4 regions of the Nonomuraea sp. NPDC049750 genome follow, and region 2 is predicted to be linked to each of the others. Evidence: riboswitches for the same ligand, from Rfam matches in the RefSeq annotation. Region 2 holds a riboswitch; each other region holds the start of a gene.

Evidence for each region. Region 2 has a riboswitch for cyclic di-AMP ahead of AB0J16_RS42085 (CHAP domain-containing protein). Riboswitches for the same ligand answer to the same signal wherever they lie in the genome.
Region 1: another riboswitch for cyclic di-AMP. It lies ahead of AB0J16_RS14380 (C40 family peptidase); the one in region 2 lies ahead of AB0J16_RS42085 (CHAP domain-containing protein).
Region 3: another riboswitch for cyclic di-AMP. It lies ahead of AB0J16_RS28685 (C40 family peptidase); the one in region 2 lies ahead of AB0J16_RS42085 (CHAP domain-containing protein).
Region 4: another riboswitch for cyclic di-AMP. It lies ahead of AB0J16_RS17660 (hypothetical protein); the one in region 2 lies ahead of AB0J16_RS42085 (CHAP domain-containing protein).

What each region holds. Positions count from the first base shown of each region.
Region 1 is NZ_JBFANB010000004.1:545,295-549,770, reverse strand. It holds gene AB0J16_RS14385 (NlpC/P60 family protein) at 1-734, shown strand, start outside; cyclic di-AMP (ydaO/yuaA leader) riboswitch at 1,529-1,687, shown strand; gene AB0J16_RS14380 (C40 family peptidase) at 1,761-2,276, shown strand; gene AB0J16_RS14375 (hypothetical protein) at 2,495-3,490, shown strand; gene AB0J16_RS14370 (M48 family metallopeptidase) at 3,502-4,476, shown strand, end outside.
Region 2 is NZ_JBFANB010000023.1:147,166-151,641, reverse strand. It holds gene AB0J16_RS42100 (transposase) at 1-736, opposite strand, end outside; gene AB0J16_RS42095 (aldo/keto reductase) at 874-1,701, shown strand; gene AB0J16_RS42090 (Gfo/Idh/MocA family oxidoreductase) at 1,721-2,674, shown strand; cyclic di-AMP (ydaO/yuaA leader) riboswitch at 2,793-2,931, shown strand; gene AB0J16_RS42085 (CHAP domain-containing protein) at 2,944-3,624, shown strand; gene AB0J16_RS42080 (hypothetical protein) at 3,871-4,035, shown strand; gene AB0J16_RS42075 (hypothetical protein) at 4,237-4,476, opposite strand, start outside.
Region 3 is NZ_JBFANB010000012.1:52,805-57,280, forward strand. It holds gene AB0J16_RS28680 (GNAT family N-acetyltransferase) at 123-818, shown strand; gene AB0J16_RS28685 (C40 family peptidase) at 844-1,461, opposite strand; cyclic di-AMP (ydaO/yuaA leader) riboswitch at 1,465-1,601, opposite strand; gene AB0J16_RS28690 (helix-turn-helix transcriptional regulator) at 1,660-2,487, shown strand; gene AB0J16_RS28695 (NAD(P)H-binding protein) at 2,598-3,239, opposite strand; gene AB0J16_RS28700 (EamA family transporter) at 3,289-4,251, opposite strand; gene AB0J16_RS28705 (MarR family transcriptional regulator) at 4,297-4,476, shown strand, end outside.
Region 4 is NZ_JBFANB010000005.1:560,558-565,033, reverse strand. It holds gene AB0J16_RS17675 (roadblock/LC7 domain-containing protein) at 1-371, shown strand, start outside; gene AB0J16_RS17670 (hypothetical protein) at 390-761, shown strand; gene AB0J16_RS17665 (alpha/beta hydrolase) at 892-1,737, opposite strand; gene AB0J16_RS17660 (hypothetical protein) at 1,863-2,615, opposite strand; cyclic di-AMP (ydaO/yuaA leader) riboswitch at 2,797-2,931, opposite strand; gene AB0J16_RS17655 (DUF5302 domain-containing protein) at 3,096-3,296, opposite strand; gene AB0J16_RS17650 (MDR family MFS transporter) at 3,344-4,476, opposite strand, start outside.

The sequences.
Region 1 (4,476 bases), on a different contig from region 2:
TCGCCACGCTGCGCGCCCAGGTCATCGACATGGCCGTCGACACCTACACGCGCGGCCCCGACTCCACCTCCTGGCCCACGATGATCGGCCAGCCGGATCCCACGGGCCTGCTGGGCAGCATGGCGCTCGCGGGGCAGCTCTCGGAGGAGAAGGTGGCGCGGCTGGCGGCCTTCGATCGCGAGAACCGCGGGCTCAAGGACGAACGCGACAAGGCCGAGGCGGCCCTGCGGGCGGCCGACAAGGAGCGCGACGGGGTCGAGAATGAGCGCTCGGAGGTCCGCAAGCTGATCGCGAAGCAGAAGAAGCTGCTGGACAAGCTCGGCGCCTACAAGACCGGTGACCCCAACAGCACCGGCATCAAGTACACCGGCTCGGCCTCCGGCAACGCGGCCGCGGTGCTCAGGTTCGCCTACGCGCAGGTGGGCAAGCCGTACGTGTTCGGCGGCACGGGACCGCGCGGCTGGGACTGCTCGGGCCTCACGCAGGCGTCGTGGCGCGCTGGGGGCGTGTCTCTGCCCCGGACCACGTGGCAGCAGTGGGCCTGGGGGTCGGCCCGCAAGGTGGATCTGAAGGACCTGCAGCCGGGCGACCTGATCTTCAGCTCGGGTCTTGGGCACGTCAGCATTTATGCGGGCAACGGGCAGATCGTGCACGCCCCCCAAACCGGCGACGTGGTCAAGGTGGTCACCCTCTCCTCCTACGGCGGCACCCTGGTCGGAGCTATCCGCCCGTAGGTTGTTCTGGGGGGAAAGCGCTGATTTTCTGTACGGCAAGCACGGTGAGCCCCATGCGCCGTCCGTGGCTGGGCTCTGTCCAGGGACACGCTCCTCCGGTGGGGCGCGCTGGGCGCCGTGACGTGCGTCCTCTTGACCCGGTCCGTGGCTTCAGGTGGCCATGGACCGGATGGTCCGCCGATGGACGCTTGGCGGTCCACGCGGGGCTCCCCGGCTTGGTGGTCAACGAACTCGGCCCGGTGGCCAGCGGGCTTCGACCGGCTGTTCAGCGGGCTCCGGTCGCTTGTTCAGCGGAACCCGACCGGCCGTTCAACTGGCCCCGATTTGCTGGTCACCCGACCTCGGCGCGCAGGCCGATGCCGCTGGCGCCGGGTCGGCTGAACGCTGCTCGAACGCCTTCGGCGGGTGAGGACGATCATTGGTCTCGGCCCGTCGGCGATCCTCGCGTTGCCCACTTCCGCGCATTGGCCGGCACCATTCACTGCCTTGCGCGTTGTCGGCGGGACCAGTGTGACAAGAGTGACAAATGGGACCTGACAGATCACTGTGTCGTCAAGTGTGAGAAGGGTCACATTTGAATAACATAACCCGGCGCTCCAGCTGCGGTTGGGGACTTTACTGACACCTCTGAGTGATCCTGACAACCCCATGACGGCTTTGCCAGCTCGTTACTCAAGGGCGTAGCTTCTGGCGTCGCGGCGAACAAGCCATGGCGTCGCGACTCTCCATCGGGTCCCCGATGTGGACAGATAAGAAATCCGTTAGGTCACCGCCTTTCCACATTGTCATTACGTGGCGGTGGCCTGCCGAGTCCGTGCAGCCAGGAGGCACGGAGCCGGGGACCCAGCGATCCCGCCCCAGGGATCAGGGGTGAATCGGCGCGTATTGCGCCGTAGGGCGACTTCCAGGCCCGAATCCGTCAGCTAACCCGGTAGGCGTTCGTGGAAGCTCCAAGGAGAAATCCTGTCTACCTCCCCCAGTAACCCCCGTCTGTCCCGCATTGCCCTGAGTGGCGCAGCGCTCACGATGACCGTGACGGCCGGAGGTTTGGTCCTCCCTGCCCCGACAGCGCAGGCGGCGACAACGCGAGATGCGGCCGAAGTTTCCGGGACCAATACAGCGGCGAAAGCCGTCAGGTCCGTGAAGAAGGTCGCGCAACAGACAGCGGTCGCTCGGCAAAAGGTGAAGGCCCGTACGGCCGTCGCCGTGGCCAAGGACCAGATCGGTGACCCGTACAGTTACGGGGCCACAGGACCTGGTTCCTTCGACTGCTCCGGTCTCGTCCAGTACGCCTGGAAGAAGGCCGGCGTCAAGATCCCGCGCGTGACGAACAGCCAGTTCGCCCGCATCAAGAAGAAGGTCTCCTGGAAGAATCTGAAGCCAGGTGACCTGATGTTCTTCTATGGGCTCGGCCATGTGGGCATGTATGTCGGCAACGGCAAGATGGTCCATTCGCCGAGGACGGGTTCGACGGTGCGCGTCGAGAAGCTCAACAAATGGCGCAAGGCGTCGTTCGTGGGCGCGGTGCGTCCCGGCCTGTAAGTCCGGCCTGATCTGGCCTGCAAGACCGTCACGAAGGTCCCGTCCCAGCTGGGACGGGACCTTCGCGCGTTCCGGGCCTTTCCGCGACGACGGGCCGGCGCTTTCCGCGACGAGGAGCCGGGTCTCTCCGCGACGAGGAGCGGGGTCTCTCGACGACGACGTCCCGGGTCTCTGCGCGACGGCCGGTCCGCAGCGCGGGGCGACTACGATCGGGGAACGTGTCCGTGCAGGTGAGCCGCCGAGTCTTGGGGGTGGGGGTGCTGCTCCTGGCCCTCGCCTCGGCCAGCGCCGCCCCGCACCGGTCTCCGGGGACGGACGGCCCCTCGGCAGCGGTTCGCGACCTGTCGACCGGTGGGCCCGATCAGTCTGCGACGGATCGCGGCCGGCCGTCCGGTGGGCCCGATCGGCCCGCGACGGATCGCGATCTTCCCTTCGGCAGCCCCGATCAGTCCGCGACCGGCCACAACCCGGCGGCCGGTGATCGCGAGCTTCCGGCGGAGGCGCGGAGGCTCTGGGAGGACGGCTCCGAGGTCGTACGAGGTGTGCGTTCGGTCGTCGTCGGTCAGCGCGCGGCACCCGAGTCGCTTCGTGATCTGGCGCGCCGGGCCGATGCCGCCGGGTCGCGGGTCTCCGCCGTGCTCGGACGCCCCGTTCAAGCCGTGGTGCTCGTGCCCGGTTCGGCGGCCGAGGCTGCTCGGGTGGCCGGGGTGGGGAGTGTCGACGGGCTGGCGGCGGTGGCCGATGGCGGGAGAGTGGTCGTGGTGCCCGAGAACTTCGCCCGGCTGACCCCCACCGGGCGGGACGTCGTGCTCACTCACGAGCTCACCCACGTCGCGGCCGGGACGAAGCGGTTGCCGGTGTGGCTCTATGAGGGGTTCGCCGACTACGTGGGCTACCGGGACGCGGGGTTGCCGGTCCGGGTGGCCGCCGCCGAGTTGGCCGCCGAGGTGCGGGCCGGGCACTTGCCGGGCGAATTGCCAGGGCCTGCGGCATTCGCACCATCCAGCCGGGAGCCCGCACGCCTGGCACGGGCCTACCAGGAGGCGTGGCTGGCGTGTCGCTTCATCGCCGCGCGGTTCGGTGAGGGAACTCTGGTGAGGCTCTACCGTGATGCCCAGACGGGTGGCATCGACCGGGGGCTCACCAGGCTCGGGCTCTCGGCAGGGACGCTGACGGCACGGTGGCGCGACTACGTGCGGGACCAGCTTGCGTAAGGGGAACGCGGATGGACGATCTGCAGGGCACCGACGACATGCCGCCTGACGACGACGCATCAAGCGAGTCCGCCACCTCAGGCGAGGGCGCCGCGCCGGACGGCCATGCCGCGCCGGACGGCCATGCCGCGCCGGACGGCCATGCCGCGGCAGACGACCGTGCCGCGCCAAGTGACCGCGCCGTGTCCAGCGGCTGGGTCGCGGACGGTGGGGACGTCGGGTTCGGCCGGGCCGGTGCCGGTTGGGCGCTGGTCGTGCTCGGTGCGGTGATCCTGGCCGTGGTGGCGTTCACGACGCCCTGGCGGGTGATGCCCTCGGGCGCCCCCACGGTGACGCCGGACCCGGCGCGCGACTTCAGTGCCGCCGAGGTCGCCAGGGCCGCCGCCTTCGACGCGGCCACGAGCCTGCCCGGATACCTGTCGCTCGGGCTGACAGTGCTGTTCGCGGGGCTGCTCGTGCTCACGCCATTTGGGGCCAAGGTGCTGGGTAAGTTGCGCGGGCCGTGGTGGGTGCGGGTTGTGCTCGGGGTGGTGGTGCTGACCGCGATCGTCGAGGCGATCAGGTGGCCCCTGGGCATCTGGTACGAGGTGCAGTTGCGCGACTACGGCCTGTCCACGCAGGACTGGGCCGGCTGGACCGGCGACCGGCTCAAGAGCCTGGCCGTGAGCGTGGTGCTGCAGTCCATCATGGTGCTGGTCGTGGTGGCGCTGGCCAGGTGGCTGCGGCGCTGGTGGATCCCGGCCGCCGCGGGCGCGTTCGCGTTCACCTTGGTGGCCTCGTTCGTCTATCCGGTCGTGTTCGAGCCGCTGTTCAACGACTTCCGCCCGATGCCGGGGGGCGCGCTCAGGGCGAACCTGATGATGCTGGCCGAGCGCGCCCATGTCCCGGTCGAGGACGTGCTGATCGCCGACGCCTCCCGCCGGACGAACGCGCTCAACGCCTACGTCTCGGGCTTCGGCGCCACGCGCCGGATCGTCGTGTACGAC
Region 2 (4,476 bases):
GCACCCGCCGCGCCGCCGACGTGCCCTTCTTCTGCAACCGGCGGCGTTGCCGGTGCCGCCGCTCCCGCAGGGTTCGGACGTGGCCGTTGCCACCGACCGGCCCCGGCAGCGCCGGTCCGGGCAGCACCGCACCGTCGGAGGTGACCGCAAGGTTCGCCACCCCTTGATCCACCCCCACAAATCCGTGAACCGGCTCACGCACCGCCGGTCGGGGCAGGGTGAGCGCGACCTGCAGCAGCCACACGCCGCGTCGGCAGACCAGGTCGGCCTCGCCGAGCGGCAGCGTGTCGATGGCTTTGAGGTCTTCTGGGCGGCCGGTGTAGGGGGCGGTGACGCGGCCGGTGGGGGTCCACAGCGACACGGTGCGGGCGTCACGGTTGAAGCTCATCAGCCGGGCGTCGTAGGGGACGGCGCCGTGCGGGCGGAAGATGTGGGCGCGTTTCTTGCTGGCGCGCCGGTTGGCATAGGCGCCGGCCACCCGGGCGATCGCCCGCACAGCCGCTTGCGCACCCAGCCCGGCCACCTGCCCGCGCACCTCGTAGTAGGCCAGCCGATGCAACTCCACCACCGCGAACGTGCGGTGCTGCCAGGCCAGGCGGGAGACAACAGTGGCCGCCTTATTACACAACAGCACCGCCGCCGCCAGCGCCTCCGCCTGGGCCGGAGTGGGCGTGAGCCGCAGTTGCACGATCGTGGGCAGGCCGTGTCGTTTGGCGGTGGAGCGGCGGATCGCCATCGCGCACCTCCTGTCACAGCAGCCCCACCCACCGCAGACATTACCGAACGTGACCAAGCCTTTCCACACTGTTTTCGAAAGGAGGAGTGGCGCTTCCTCCCGGCCCCGAAGGACCGGGTCTCCGCGCCACCATTCAGATGAACTCCCTACTACTCAACAGCGACGGCGTGCAGGTGCCGCAGCTCGGGTTCGGCGTCTGGCAGGTGCCGGACGACGAGGCCGAACAGGTCGTGACGGCCGCTCTGGAGGCCGGTTACCGCCACATCGACACCGCCAGCGCGTACGGGAACGAGGAGGGCGTCGGCCGGGCCGTACGCGCCTCGGGGATCCCGCGCGAGAAGCTGTTCGTCACCACCAAGCTCTTCAACAACGACCACGAGCGGGCGGAGGAGGCGTTCGACGAGAGCCTGTCCCGGCTCGGGCTCGACTACGTGGACCTGTACCTGATCCACTGGCCGGTGCCGTCGCAGGACAAGTACCTCCAGGCGTGGCGCGGCCTGGAGAAGATCTACCGTCAAGGCCGGGCGAAGGCGATCGGTGTGTCCAATTTCACCCCTGAGACGCTCACCCGGGTGATCGACGAGGCGGACATCACTCCGGCCATCAATCAGATCGAGCTGCACCCGCACTTCCAGCAACGGCAGATGCGGCAGTTCCACGAGGACAACGGCATCCTCACGGAGGCGTGGAGCCCGCTGGGGCAGGGCAAGGGCCTGCTCGGCGACCCGGCGCTCGCCGTGCTGTCGGAGAAGCACGCCAGGACGCCCGCGCAGATCGTGCTGCGCTGGCACATCCAGCTCGGCAACGTGGTGATCCCCAAATCGGTCACGCCGGCGCGGATCAAAGAGAACTTCGAGGTGTTCGACTTCGTCCTCGACACCGAGGACATGGCGGCCATCGGCGCGCTGAACCAGGAGAACGGCCGCATCGGCCCCAACCCGGACACTTTCGCCTGGATGGGGTGATTCCCTACGATCTTTCCTCATGAAGGATCTCTCATGGGGTATCGCGGCCACGGGTGTCATCGCCGCAAAGGTCGGGGCGGTCATCGCCGCTGAGCCGGGGATGCGGGTGGCCGCCGTCGGTTCGCGCGACCTCGGCCGCGCGCGGGCGCTGGCCTCGGAACTGGGCGCCGAGTCGGCGTACGGCTCGTACGCGGAGCTGTGCGCCGACCCCGGCGTCGACGCGGTCTACGTGGCGACCCCGCACGCCCAGCACCTGGAGGTCGCCGAGGCGGCGATCGCGGCGGGCAAGGCGGTGTTGTGCGAGAAGCCGCTCGCCGCGTCCGTCGCCGACGCCGAGCGGATGGTCCAGCTCGCCCGCGATGCCGGGGTGTTTCTGATGGAAGCCATGTGGACCCGGTTCAATCCGCTCATCCAGCGGGTGGCCGGCGATCCCCGGTTCGGGGAGATCCGCTCGGTCCAGGCGTCGTTCGGCTTCAAGGCTCCCTACGATCCCGCGCACCGGCTGTGGGCGCCGGAGCTGGGCGGCGGGGCGCTGCTCGACCTGGGCGTCTACTCGTTCGGGCTGGCGCAGCTGCTGCTCGGGATGCCCTCACGGATGCACGTCACGGGCTCGCTGGCGCCTTCAGGGGTGGACGCGGAGGCGGGCGGGGTGCTGGTCTATCCGGGGGGCAGGCGGGCTCTGGTGGAGTGCTCGCTGCTGGGCCCGTACGCGAACGACGCCCTCGTGGTGGGCACCGACATGCGCGCCCACATCAAGGCGCCGTTCTGGGCGCCGGAGCGGGTCGTGCTGAGCGGGCCGTCGATGGAGACGGAGGAGCTCGAGCTCGATCCGGCGGACAACGGGTACGCCGGCGAGGTGCGCGAGGTACGGGACGCCATGGCCGAAGGCAGGACCGAATCCGCGATCATGCCACTTGACGAAAGCCTTGCCATGATGGGGCTTCTGGCCGACGCGAGGGAGCAGCTCTCTTAGCTGGCGATTCATCTATTTGTAAGACCCTTGCCTCTTGCATTACCTTTGTGGTCATATGAGGCATACGTCCGGTTTGTCCGTTCGTTGCCAGACCATCGCACAAAGGCATCACAGGACCGTCCTGTGACCGCTGAATCCGCCTCGCGCGGAACCGGGGACCCACCGTCCTTTGGGGTGTATCGGCACGTCACGTGCCGTAGGACAGCTTCCACGTCCGAACCCGTCAGCTAACCCGGTAAGCGGCATGGAAGCAAGGAGTTACCCCCTCGATGGCGAAGTCCCATCTTTTTCGCGCCACCAAGTCGACCTTTGCTCACGCCGTCCTCGGCGTGAGCGTCGCGGCCGCCGCACTCGCCGGCCAGTCCGCCGCCCACGCGGACACCGCCACCGCCCACGCCGCCGTGGCCCCGGCACACGCCGCCGCGAAGAGCCACCCGGAGAGCGAGATCAAGGCCAAGGCCACGGTCTCGCGGGTGTTGGCGCTGGCCAAGGCCCAGGTCGGCACCACTGAGAACGCCTACGGTGGCGGCACCAAGTTCCAGAAGTGGTACATGAACTCCCCGCGCGCCCTGGAGACCCTCAGGCGCGACGGCGGCACCCGGGCGGACTACCTGAACGCCGCCTGGTGCTCGATGTTCGTCTCGTGGGTCGGCGAGCAGTCCGGCGCGCGCAGCATGATCGGCTGGGACGCCTACACGGTCGAGCACGCGAAGTGGTTCGCCCACAACAACCACTGGGGCACGACCCCGAAGCCGGGCGCCGTGGTGTTCTTCTCGTGGGGCGGCAGCAAGAGCCTGGACGACATCGAGCACGTCGGTTTCGTCGTCAAGGACAACCACGACGGCACGATCTCCACGATCGAGGGCAACACCGGCAACGGCAGCGTCCAGCAGCGCGTCCGGCCGACGTCCCAGGTGGTCGGCTACGGCTACCCGAGCTACGGCGCCTGACGACTTCCTGACCGAGGGCTCTCCTGCCGACGAGCGCGCGTCCTTCTGGACGCGCGCTCGTCGGCGTCTCACGCTCCCGTACCGGCTGCCGAAAAGCCCACCACGTTGGGCTGAACAGCGCATGGCCGCCTTATCTGCCCATCAGACCGCAACCCCCCAAGTTTGGGGATGTCACGATCCTGCGATCACCTCAGACACTGACGGTGGCCGGACAGCGAGCCGGTTCTCGATACTGGAGGAGGGGACATGTCACCGACGACACAGCAGGACAACTGGCGCTTCTGTAACAAGTGCTACACCCTTTGGTGGAATGGCCGCCCCGACAACGGGCACTGCCCCGCAGGCGGCGCCCACGAGGGGCACGGCAGCTGGAACTTCTACCTCCCGGCGAACCCCGCCGAGCACATCTGACGCAAGGCCGGGCCCCCGGCCGACCTCCCCGCGACGCCACGGCTTCGCGGGGAGATCGGCGTTGGATCCCACAAGTCGGGAGGGAAGGGCGTCGACGATCCGCGCCGCGTACTCCTCTTCCTCGAAGTCGTTGTCCTGCCGCAGGCCGAGACAGAAGACCTAGCGCTCGGCGGCGACACGACGGGCGTGTCGGCGGGTGCCTCAGCAGCCGTCGGTCACGTAGCAGCCCTTCACCTTCCACCTGCCGCTGTAGTAGGCGCCGCTGGTGGCCTTGCTCGTGCTGCCTATGGAGACCAGGCTGCCCGGGATGTAGGAGCAGGACGAGGTGGAACAGAAGTACCCGTAGACCCGGAAATAGGTCTCAAGCCCGCTGGTGCACTTGACGCTCACGGAGTGGTCGCTGCTCGCGGTCTTCGAGCAGCCGCTCACCGCGGCCGCCTG
Region 3 (4,476 bases), on a different contig from region 2:
ACCCCAGCTCCGATGCCCAAATGGTCAGTGATGAGCCTTGTGCCCGTAGGATGACCGGCTGGACCTGATCGCTGTCCAGCTGGGCAAGCGTCAGCCCCGTACGACATGAGAGGCACGGCACCATGGCGAACCGGGACGCCACCGCACTCGATGACCCGGTGGGCGCATCTCTGCGCGGTCACCACGCGCACCATGCCCGTCGGCTCGGCAGCGCGGCCACTTACCAGCCGGATGTCGCGACTTTCTCCGGGGTGTCCGCCGACCCGGATCCGCAGGAGTGGGCCGACCTCGCCCGGCTGCTCGGCCGAGGCGAGCTCGCCGACATGTTCAGCCGCGCATCGGTGCCACCACCGGGCTGGGAGCCGGTCTTCGTCCTCGAAGGCCGCCAGATGACCTGGTCCGGCGGCGGCCGCCGCCCTGCCGAGACCGGCACCGAGGTGGTCGAACTCGGCAGGGACAGTGTGCCCGAGATGCTCGACCTCGTCGCGCGGGCCAAGCCGGGGCCGTTCTGGCCGCGTACCCGCGAACTCGGCACCTATCTCGGCGTCCGCGACAACGGCACCCTGGTGGCGATGGCGGGTGAGCGACTCCGGCCACCGGGGTGGACCGAGATCAGCGCCGTCTGCACCGCCCCCGAGGCACGCGGGCGAGGCCATGCCGCCCGCCTGGTCAGTGCGCTCGTCGCGCGGATCGTGGCTCGTGACGAACGGCCCTTCATCCACGTAGCCGAGGCGAACACCGGCGCGATCGCCCTCTACGAGCGGCTCGGCTTCGAGACCCGCAAGCCCGTGACCTTCCGGGGGTTCCGCACGCCGTGACGGCTTCCGTCACTGAGCCGGGGCGCTACCGGACCTTGATCTGCAGGGACTCCGCCGTTGGCCGCAGGCCGGCGGTGAGCATGGTGGTCTTGCGTTGCTCGATGGAGAGCCGTACGCCCTTGGGGTCCGGCCGTACGGCGCCCGCGAAGGAGTCCCTGCGCCAGTCGGAGAGCTTCTCCTCCTTGACCACGTCTCCGGTGTGCGGCGCGTGCACCATGTATCCGGGCTTCGAGATCATCCCCACGTGCCCGAGTCCGTGGAAGAAGACCAGGTCACCTGGCTTGAGGTGGGCCCAGGAGATCTTCTTGGAGAACGCGGCGTACTGTTCCGTCGTGGTGCGCGGCAGCTCGATCCCGGCGTGTTTGTACGCCTTGAGCATGAGCCCGGAGCAGTCGTAGCCGCTGTCGCTGGTCCCGCCCCAGACGTACGGGATACCGCGCTTCTTCATGGCGAACTTGAGGGCGACCTTCCAGGCCGGAGTGGTCTGGCTCGTCTGCTGGACGGGCTTGCTCTCGGTGCCGGTAGAGGTGGTGGGGCCGACAGTGGTGGTGGGGCCGGTAGGGGTGGTGGGGTCGGCGTGAGCTGGAGCGGCCAGAGTGAGCCCGGCGACGGCGGTCGCCAGGCAGATGGCGAGGGGAGCCACTGCTGTGTCCTTCCATACGGCCTACCGGGTTAGCTGACGGGCTCGGGCCTGGAAGTGGCCCTACGGCAATGCCGATTCGCCCCAGAGGGAACTTGGGTCCCCGGCTCCACGCAGGTGAGTGGATTAGGCGGGACGAACACTAACAAAACGGTCAAAGACTTGTAAACTGTCTAAAATCGGGCGTCAACGGGACGGGGCATGACATGGCAGGTAATCGACACCACCCCGGCAGACCAGGTAGAACCGGCCACTATGCACATGGATCAGCCGATAGGGGAGCTGCTGCGGGACTGGCGGCGCCGGCGCGGCCTCACGCAGCTCGACCTGGCCCTCCAGACCGAGGTGTCCGCGCGCCACGTCAGCTTCGTCGAGACCGGGCGGACGATCCCCAGCCGGTCCATGGTGCTGCGGCTGGCCGAGCAACTCGATGTGCCGCTGCGCGCGCGCAACCGGATGCTGCTCGCGGCCGGGTACGCGCCCATCTACCCCGAGCGCCCGCTTGACGACCCCGACCTGGGCAAGGCGCACGAGGCGCTCCAGCGGATCCTGCGCGGGCACGAGCCGTATCCGGCGATGGCCCTGGACCACCGGTGGAACCTGCTGCTGGCCAACGACGCCATGAACGTCTTCCTCGACGACGTGGACCCGGCCCTCCTGGAGTCGCCGGTGAACATGATGCGGCTCGGCCTGCATCCGGACGGGTTCGCGCCGCGCGTGCGGAACCTGGCGCAGGTCCGCGGGTTCCTGCTGCCCCGGCTCGCCAGGCAGGTCGCCCGTGCGGGGGACCCGGGGCTGAGCGCGCTCTACGAGGAGCTGCTGACCTATGGAGACGATGGCGAGGCGCCGTTGCCCGACCCCGCCGACATCGCGCTGCCCGTACGGATCACGCATCGGGGGGACGAGCTCTGCTTCTTCAGTACGATCACGACGTTCGGCGCGGCGTTCGACATCACGCTCGAAGGGGTCGCCGTCGAGGCGTACTTCCCCGCCGATGACGAGACCACACGGCTGGTCGGGAACCGCTGATGCTGCTGATTTGGCCAGTTCGGTACGGTTCGCGACACCCAGTTTCGCGTACACGTGGTGCGTCTTGACCGGACTGCGGCTCATGAAGAGCCGTTTGCCGCCGGGTGGCGTCAGTACGCGGCGGTGAACCTGACCCGGTGGTGCCTGGGCCGTTCCGCCTCGTCCAGCAGCACGACCGCGAGGTCCTCCATGGAGATCGCCGAGTTCCCCTCGGCATCCATGAGCAGCTCGTCGGCGCCCAGCCGGTAGACGCCGGTACGTTCGCCCGGCGCCAGCACCGCGGCCGGACTCAGGTAGGCCCAGTCCACGCCGGTCTCCGCGCGGCAGACTTCGAGCTGGTCGTTGCAGGCCAGCGCGATGTCTCGGTAGGCGTCGGACATGAAGCGCGGGTCGTCGAGCACGGTACGCCCGCCGGACCCGGGAACGGTCAGCCCGGCCGCCCCGCCGACGAGCAGCAGCCGGACGCCGGTCCCCGCGAGCCCCGTCAGCAGCGCCTTGGCGGCCGTGACGAGATCGTGCTCGCGGCCGGTGGGCGGGCGGGTCGCGCTGATCACGAGGTCCTGACCGGTGCCGAGCCTGGTCACGTCCTCGACATGGGCGGCGTCGCCGACCTGGGGATGGGCGCCGGGGTGCAGTGACGGGAAGCGGGCCGGGTCGCGTACGACGGCGGTGACCTCGTGGCCACGGGACAGCGCCTCGGCGACCACACGAGCGCCGACGCCGCCCGCCGCTCCGAACACGGTGATGCGCATGATTTCTCCTTGAGAAGCAGCGGGAGATGAGGGGGTGGGGATCGGACGGTCAGGGTGCGGGGATCAGACGATCACGAGCGGGCGCGTCCGCCTGACCTGGCGGCTTCTGCTCTGGGCTGTTACGAGGGTCTGGGTCGTTGCGGGGGTCTGGGCCGCGACGAGGGCGGCTGGTCTGGGCCGCGATGAGGGCCGCCACGACGACGAGCCCGCCCACGATCTGGGCCACGGTGAGCGACTGGCCGAGGGCGAGCCAGCCCAGGGCGGTGGCGACCAACGGGCTGAGCAGGCCGAGGAAGGTGACGTGGGTGGGGGAGAGGGCGCGGATCCCGCGGAACCACAGGGAGTAGGCGACGGCCGAGCCGATGACGGCGAGGTAGGCGTACCCGGTCAGGTTCGCCGGGGTCAGAGTGGCGGGCGGCGGCCCCTCGACGAGGAGGGCCACCGGGAGCAGCAGCAGGCCGCCGGCCACCAACTGCCAGCCGGTGGTCGCGAGCAGGGGCGCCGGTGAGGTCCACCGCTTGCTGAGGACGACTCCGGTGGCCATGACGATCGCGCCCCCGGCCGCCGCGGCGATGCCGACGGCGTCCAACCGGGCGTCGGCCCGCAGCACGAGGAGGCTGACACCGGCCACACCCGCCACGGCGGCGATCGCCGTACGCGCGGACAGGCGCTCGCCGAGCAGACCGGAGGACAGACCGGCGACCAGGAGGGGCTGCACCGCGCCGATGGTCGCGGCCACGCCGCCGGGCAGCCGGTACGCGCCGATGAACAGCAGCGCGAAGAACAGCCCGATGTTGAGCGCGCCGAGCGCGAACGCGCGCCACCACCACACCCCTTGCGGCAGGCGCCGGGTGAGCAGGAGGAGGAGCAGCCCGGCGGGCAGGGCCCGGACGACCGCGGCCAGGAGCGGGCGGCCGGGCGGTAGCAGTTCGGTGGTGACGAGGTAGGTGGTCCCCCAGATGGCCGGGGCCAGCGCGGTCACCATGATCAGGGCAAGTCGATTTCTTAGCACTAAGACAATGTATCTCACCGCTAAGACATCCGATAGAGTGAGATTGTGACTGATCATGTTGACCGGGTGCTGGAGCAGTGGGCCGAGCAGCGGCCTGACCTGGATGTGTCGCCGATGGCGATCATCGGGCGGCTGTCACGGTTGTCGCGGCTGATCGGCACGGAGCTGACCCGTACGTTCAGCGCTCACGGACTCGACTCGGCGTCGTTCGACGTGCTCGCCACG
Region 4 (4,476 bases), on a different contig from region 2:
AGCTGCGTGAAGAGGTGCTCAGGGAGATGGTTCTCCTGCGCGAGCGCACTCCGGACATCAGCGGGAGCGTCGCCTGCACGGTCGACGGCATGAGCATCGCCTGCGACAACGCCGACGGCAGTGGCGAGCAGGTCGCCGCACTGTCCGCGGCGCTGCTCGCGCTGAGCAGGCGAATGACGATCATGACGGGCCAGGGCGTACTGGAGGAGACGCTCATCTCCGGCACCGCCGGCTTCGCCGCCTTCTACGCGGCGGGCCCCACCATCGTCCTCGCAGTCCTGGCTGAGCCCGGCACCAATCTCGGGCTGCTCCGGCTGGAGGGGCGCAAGACGGCGGCCAGCGTGGCCGCCATCTCAGCACGGATCCACTGAGCTTGAACGGAGGAAGGCATGGCCAGCATGGACGTCTCTCTCAAGGAGATGATGACGATCGACGGCTCCATCGGCGCGGTGATCGTCGATCACGGCAGCGGCATGGCGCTGGGGGCACTCGGCGGCTCCAAGGACCTGGATCTCCAGGTCGCCGCGGCGGGGAACACGGAGGTGGTCAAGGCCAAGCTGCGCACGATGGACTCGCTGGGGCTCAAGGACTCCATCGAGGACATCCTGATCACGCTAGGCGGCCAGTACCACATCATCCGGCCGATCACCGGCCGCGGCGGCAAGGGGCTCTTCCTCTATCTCGCCCTGGACCGGGCACGGGCCAACCTGGCACTGGCCCGGCACCAGCTCCGCGGGATCGAGGAGAAGCTGGAGATCTGAGAGACCCGGTGGCTCGCGTCCGGGCGCGGCGGACACGAGCCACCGACCTCCACCGATCCCTGACCAGCCTGGTCCTTGAACAGCCCGGTCCTTGAACGACCGACCCCTGACCGGCCTGATCCTTGGTACGTCAGCTCGTGGTGAGCTTGGTGATGGCGCCGACGATGTCCGGCCAGAGCGGCCGGGGCAGGTCGTGGCCCATACCGGGGAACGTCAGCAGCGTGGCGCCCGGAATCGCCGCCGCCGTGGCGTGGCCGGCGGCGACCGGAACGAGAGCGTCGGCCTCGCCATGGATGACCAGGGCGGGGATCCCCAGCGTGCCGAGCCGCTCCGTGCGGTCACCGGAGGCCATGATCGCGGCCAGCTGCCGGGTCGTGCCCGGCGGGTCGAAGCACCGGTCGTACGCCTGGCCGGACAGCCGGAGGATGCGTTCCCGGTCCATGTCGAAGCCTGGCGAGCCGATCACCGCCCAGGTCCTCAGGGACTGGGCGAGCACGGCGTCCCGATCGGTCGGGGGCGCGGCGAGCAGCACCGCGCTGGCCTCCGGCGTGGGCGGGGCCACGTCCGGACCGGGAGTCGACATGATCGAGGTAAGGGTCAGCACCCGTTCGGGGTGCCGGATGGCGAGCGTCTGGGCGATCATCCCGCCCATCGAGGCGCCCACGACGTGGGCGGCGGGCCAGCCGAGGACGTCCATCAGCCCGGCCGCGTCGTCGGCCATGTCATCCAGCAGATACGAAGAGGACGTCCCCAGTGTGGGAACGCCCTCGTCGTGCAGGTGCGTGGAGAGTCCGGAGTCACGGTTGTCGAATCTGACGACGTGATGGCCCTGCTCCGCCAGGAGCTCGCAGAGCTCGTCGTCCCAGTGGATGAGCTGGGCGCCGAGCCCCATGATGAGGAGCAGGGGACGTCCGCCGGGCGAGCCGAAGGACTCGTACGCGATCTCGATGCCGTTCGCGGCTGCAAGCGTGGTCACGAGGTCAGAATGACATTCTGTTTCCCGCGACGCAAAGACCGTCAGCTCCGAAATCGACGACCATCAAGGCCGTCGGCTCCGGACCTGACGACCGTCAGCAAGACCGTCTTCGGACCTAACGGCCGTCAGCGCCGGACGAGCTTGCGGATCCGCTCGCGGCCGACCGTCGAGCCGCCGAACATCGCCAGCGCGACCGCCGCGGCGGCGCCACCGATGGCGTTCGACTCGACAACCTTGTTCTCAGCCTTGTCCTCGGCCTTGCCAGCCTTCTTGGCAGCCACCGGCACGGCCTTGGCCGGAGCGGGCTTGACCGCGGCGGGCTTGTCGCCCTCGGCCACGATCTTCGGGGGCTTGGCGGGGTTGTGGTCCACTACGGCGTACGCACCGGTGGAGAAGGGCTGCGGGTAGTTCTTCTTGCCCGGGCCACTGCCCCACTTGGTGATGACGTAGTCGATCTTGATGTGGCCCGCGCCACCGTTGCCGTCCACGCCCAGCGTGCTGGAGTTGAAGCTGCCACCGGTCAGGGCGGCGAAAGTCTTGGCGTCGAGGTCGAGCATGACGCCGCTGGAGGACGGCACGCCCGGGCCGCGGTCGCCGACGAAGAAGGGCATCTTCTTGCCCTTGTAGACGACGTAGCCCTCGGTCATGAGCGGCCAGCTCGGGCTGGCGGCGAGCCCCTTCTGCATGGGCTTGCCACTGGCCGGCAGCCCGGTGTCCCCGGCGCGGCCGGAGGAGTCGTCCCAGAAGTAGGACGCGGTGGTCTTGCCCTTGAGCAGGACCTTCTTGTCGCTGCCGGTGTCGGCGTGTGCGGCGGTGCCTGCGCCGATGGAGATCGCACCGACGACGGCGGCGGTGAGCATGGCAGATCGAACAGACATGAAGTAGCAAAGTCCTTTATACGGGAACAAGGGGATTGCGCTCGCGAAAGGTGGGCGTAGCCGGGCAAAACGCCAAACGGGCGCTACGCGGAGCGTGGAAGAGCGGGGGGAAGGTGCCGGTCAGTCAGCGGACGACAACACGCGGGCTGGCGGCACGACGCGGGGGTTACGCATGCGGTAGGTGTCCTCTCCATCTCGCCTACCGGGTTAGCTGACGGGTTCGGACGTGGAGATGCCCTACCGACCGCGGTCGGATTCACCCCTAAGGAACATTGGTTCCCCGGTTCCCGCGAGCGGGATTCGGCGCCTGCCGGTTGGTACTCCCCTGTTGAAGCCCCAAAGTCACCGGCTGGTAACTCCATGAACTATAGGTACCGAACCGGACAAAGGCAAACATAAGCCCATGAAACGGGCGAAGATCTACCTAGAGGGTCAAGAAAAAAGGGGGTACGGCATGCCGTACCCCCAGAAAAGCTCAGGTCAACCGCCGCTCTTCCGCCTGAAAGAACGCTTGCTGGCGGCGGGCCCGTGAGCGCCGTGAATCTTGGAAGGGTCGTTGCCCCTGCCACCCGCGCTCGAGTCGGCATGCTGGTTACGCTTGCGCTCCAGCGCCTCGCGGAACTTGCGCTTCATCTCGTCCTCGGGAGTTTCGTCGACTTCCGGCTCCGGTGTTTCCGCCATGAGGACCTCCTGGTGTTGGGGACAAGGACAGCTTCGCATGACGGCGCTCAGGACGCGAAACTGGCCTCGACCTTGGGCTGGGGGGTTTCCCGGTCGATACGCGTACCGGGCATGGCGATCAGGGCGACCAGCGCCACGAGGGCGCCCGCGACCCCCAGCGAGGGGATGACCAGGGCCGCTGCCGAGGCGTGCGCGGCGGCCAGCCCGTGCAGCGGCGTCTCGGTGGCGATGACGGAGGTGTAGGCGGTGCCGGCCAGCGCCAGGGCGACCGAGCCGCCGATCTGGCGGAAGAACGTCAGGTTGGCCGAGGCCGTACCCATGTACTGGGGCGGCACCGAGTCCGACACGGCCACGGTCAGGCCGGAGAGCATCGGGCCCATGCCGAGACCGATCAGCGCCATCCACCCGACGAGCACCCAGGGCGGCGTGTCCAGCGTCAGACCGGCGCACAGCAGCGTGCCCACGACCAGCAGGAACGGCGCCGCCACCAGCCACGGCTTGTAGACGCGCGTCCGGCTGATCAGCGCGCCCACGACCATGCTGCCCACCACCATGGCCAGGGTCAGCGGGTAGATCCGCAGCCCCGACTCGGTGGCGCTGGCGCCGAGCGCCTCCTGGAAGTAGCGCGGCAGGAACACCACACCGGCGAACATGCAGAAGGCGGTGAAGAAGGAGGTCACGTTGACCAGCGTGTACGTACGGTTCCGGAACAGGTGCATGGGCACGATGGGCGCCTCGGCCCGCAACTCCACCACCACGAACACCACGAGCGACACCAGAGCCAGCACGATCGGCCCGATCACCGGCACGCTGGTCCACGTGTGGCCGTCGAGTCCCTTCTCGGTCAGGCCGATGAGCAGCGCGCTGATGGCCACCGTGAAGACCCCGATGCCCAGGTAGTCGGGCCGCCCGCCGCCGTGCCCCGGCAGTCGCGGCAGACGCAGCACGATGATCGCGATCAGCGCCAGGCCGATCGGCACGTTCACATAAAAGGCCCAGCGCCAGCTCGCGTGGTCGGTGAAGAGCCCGCCCAGGAACGGCCCGGCGAGGTAGCTGAGCGCCATCACCCCGCCCATCGCGCCCTGCACCCGCGCCCCGCCCTTCTCCGGCGGGAACAGTTCGAGCACCAGGGCGATCGACAACGGCAGCAGCGCGCCCGCGCCCAAGCCCTGCAACGCGC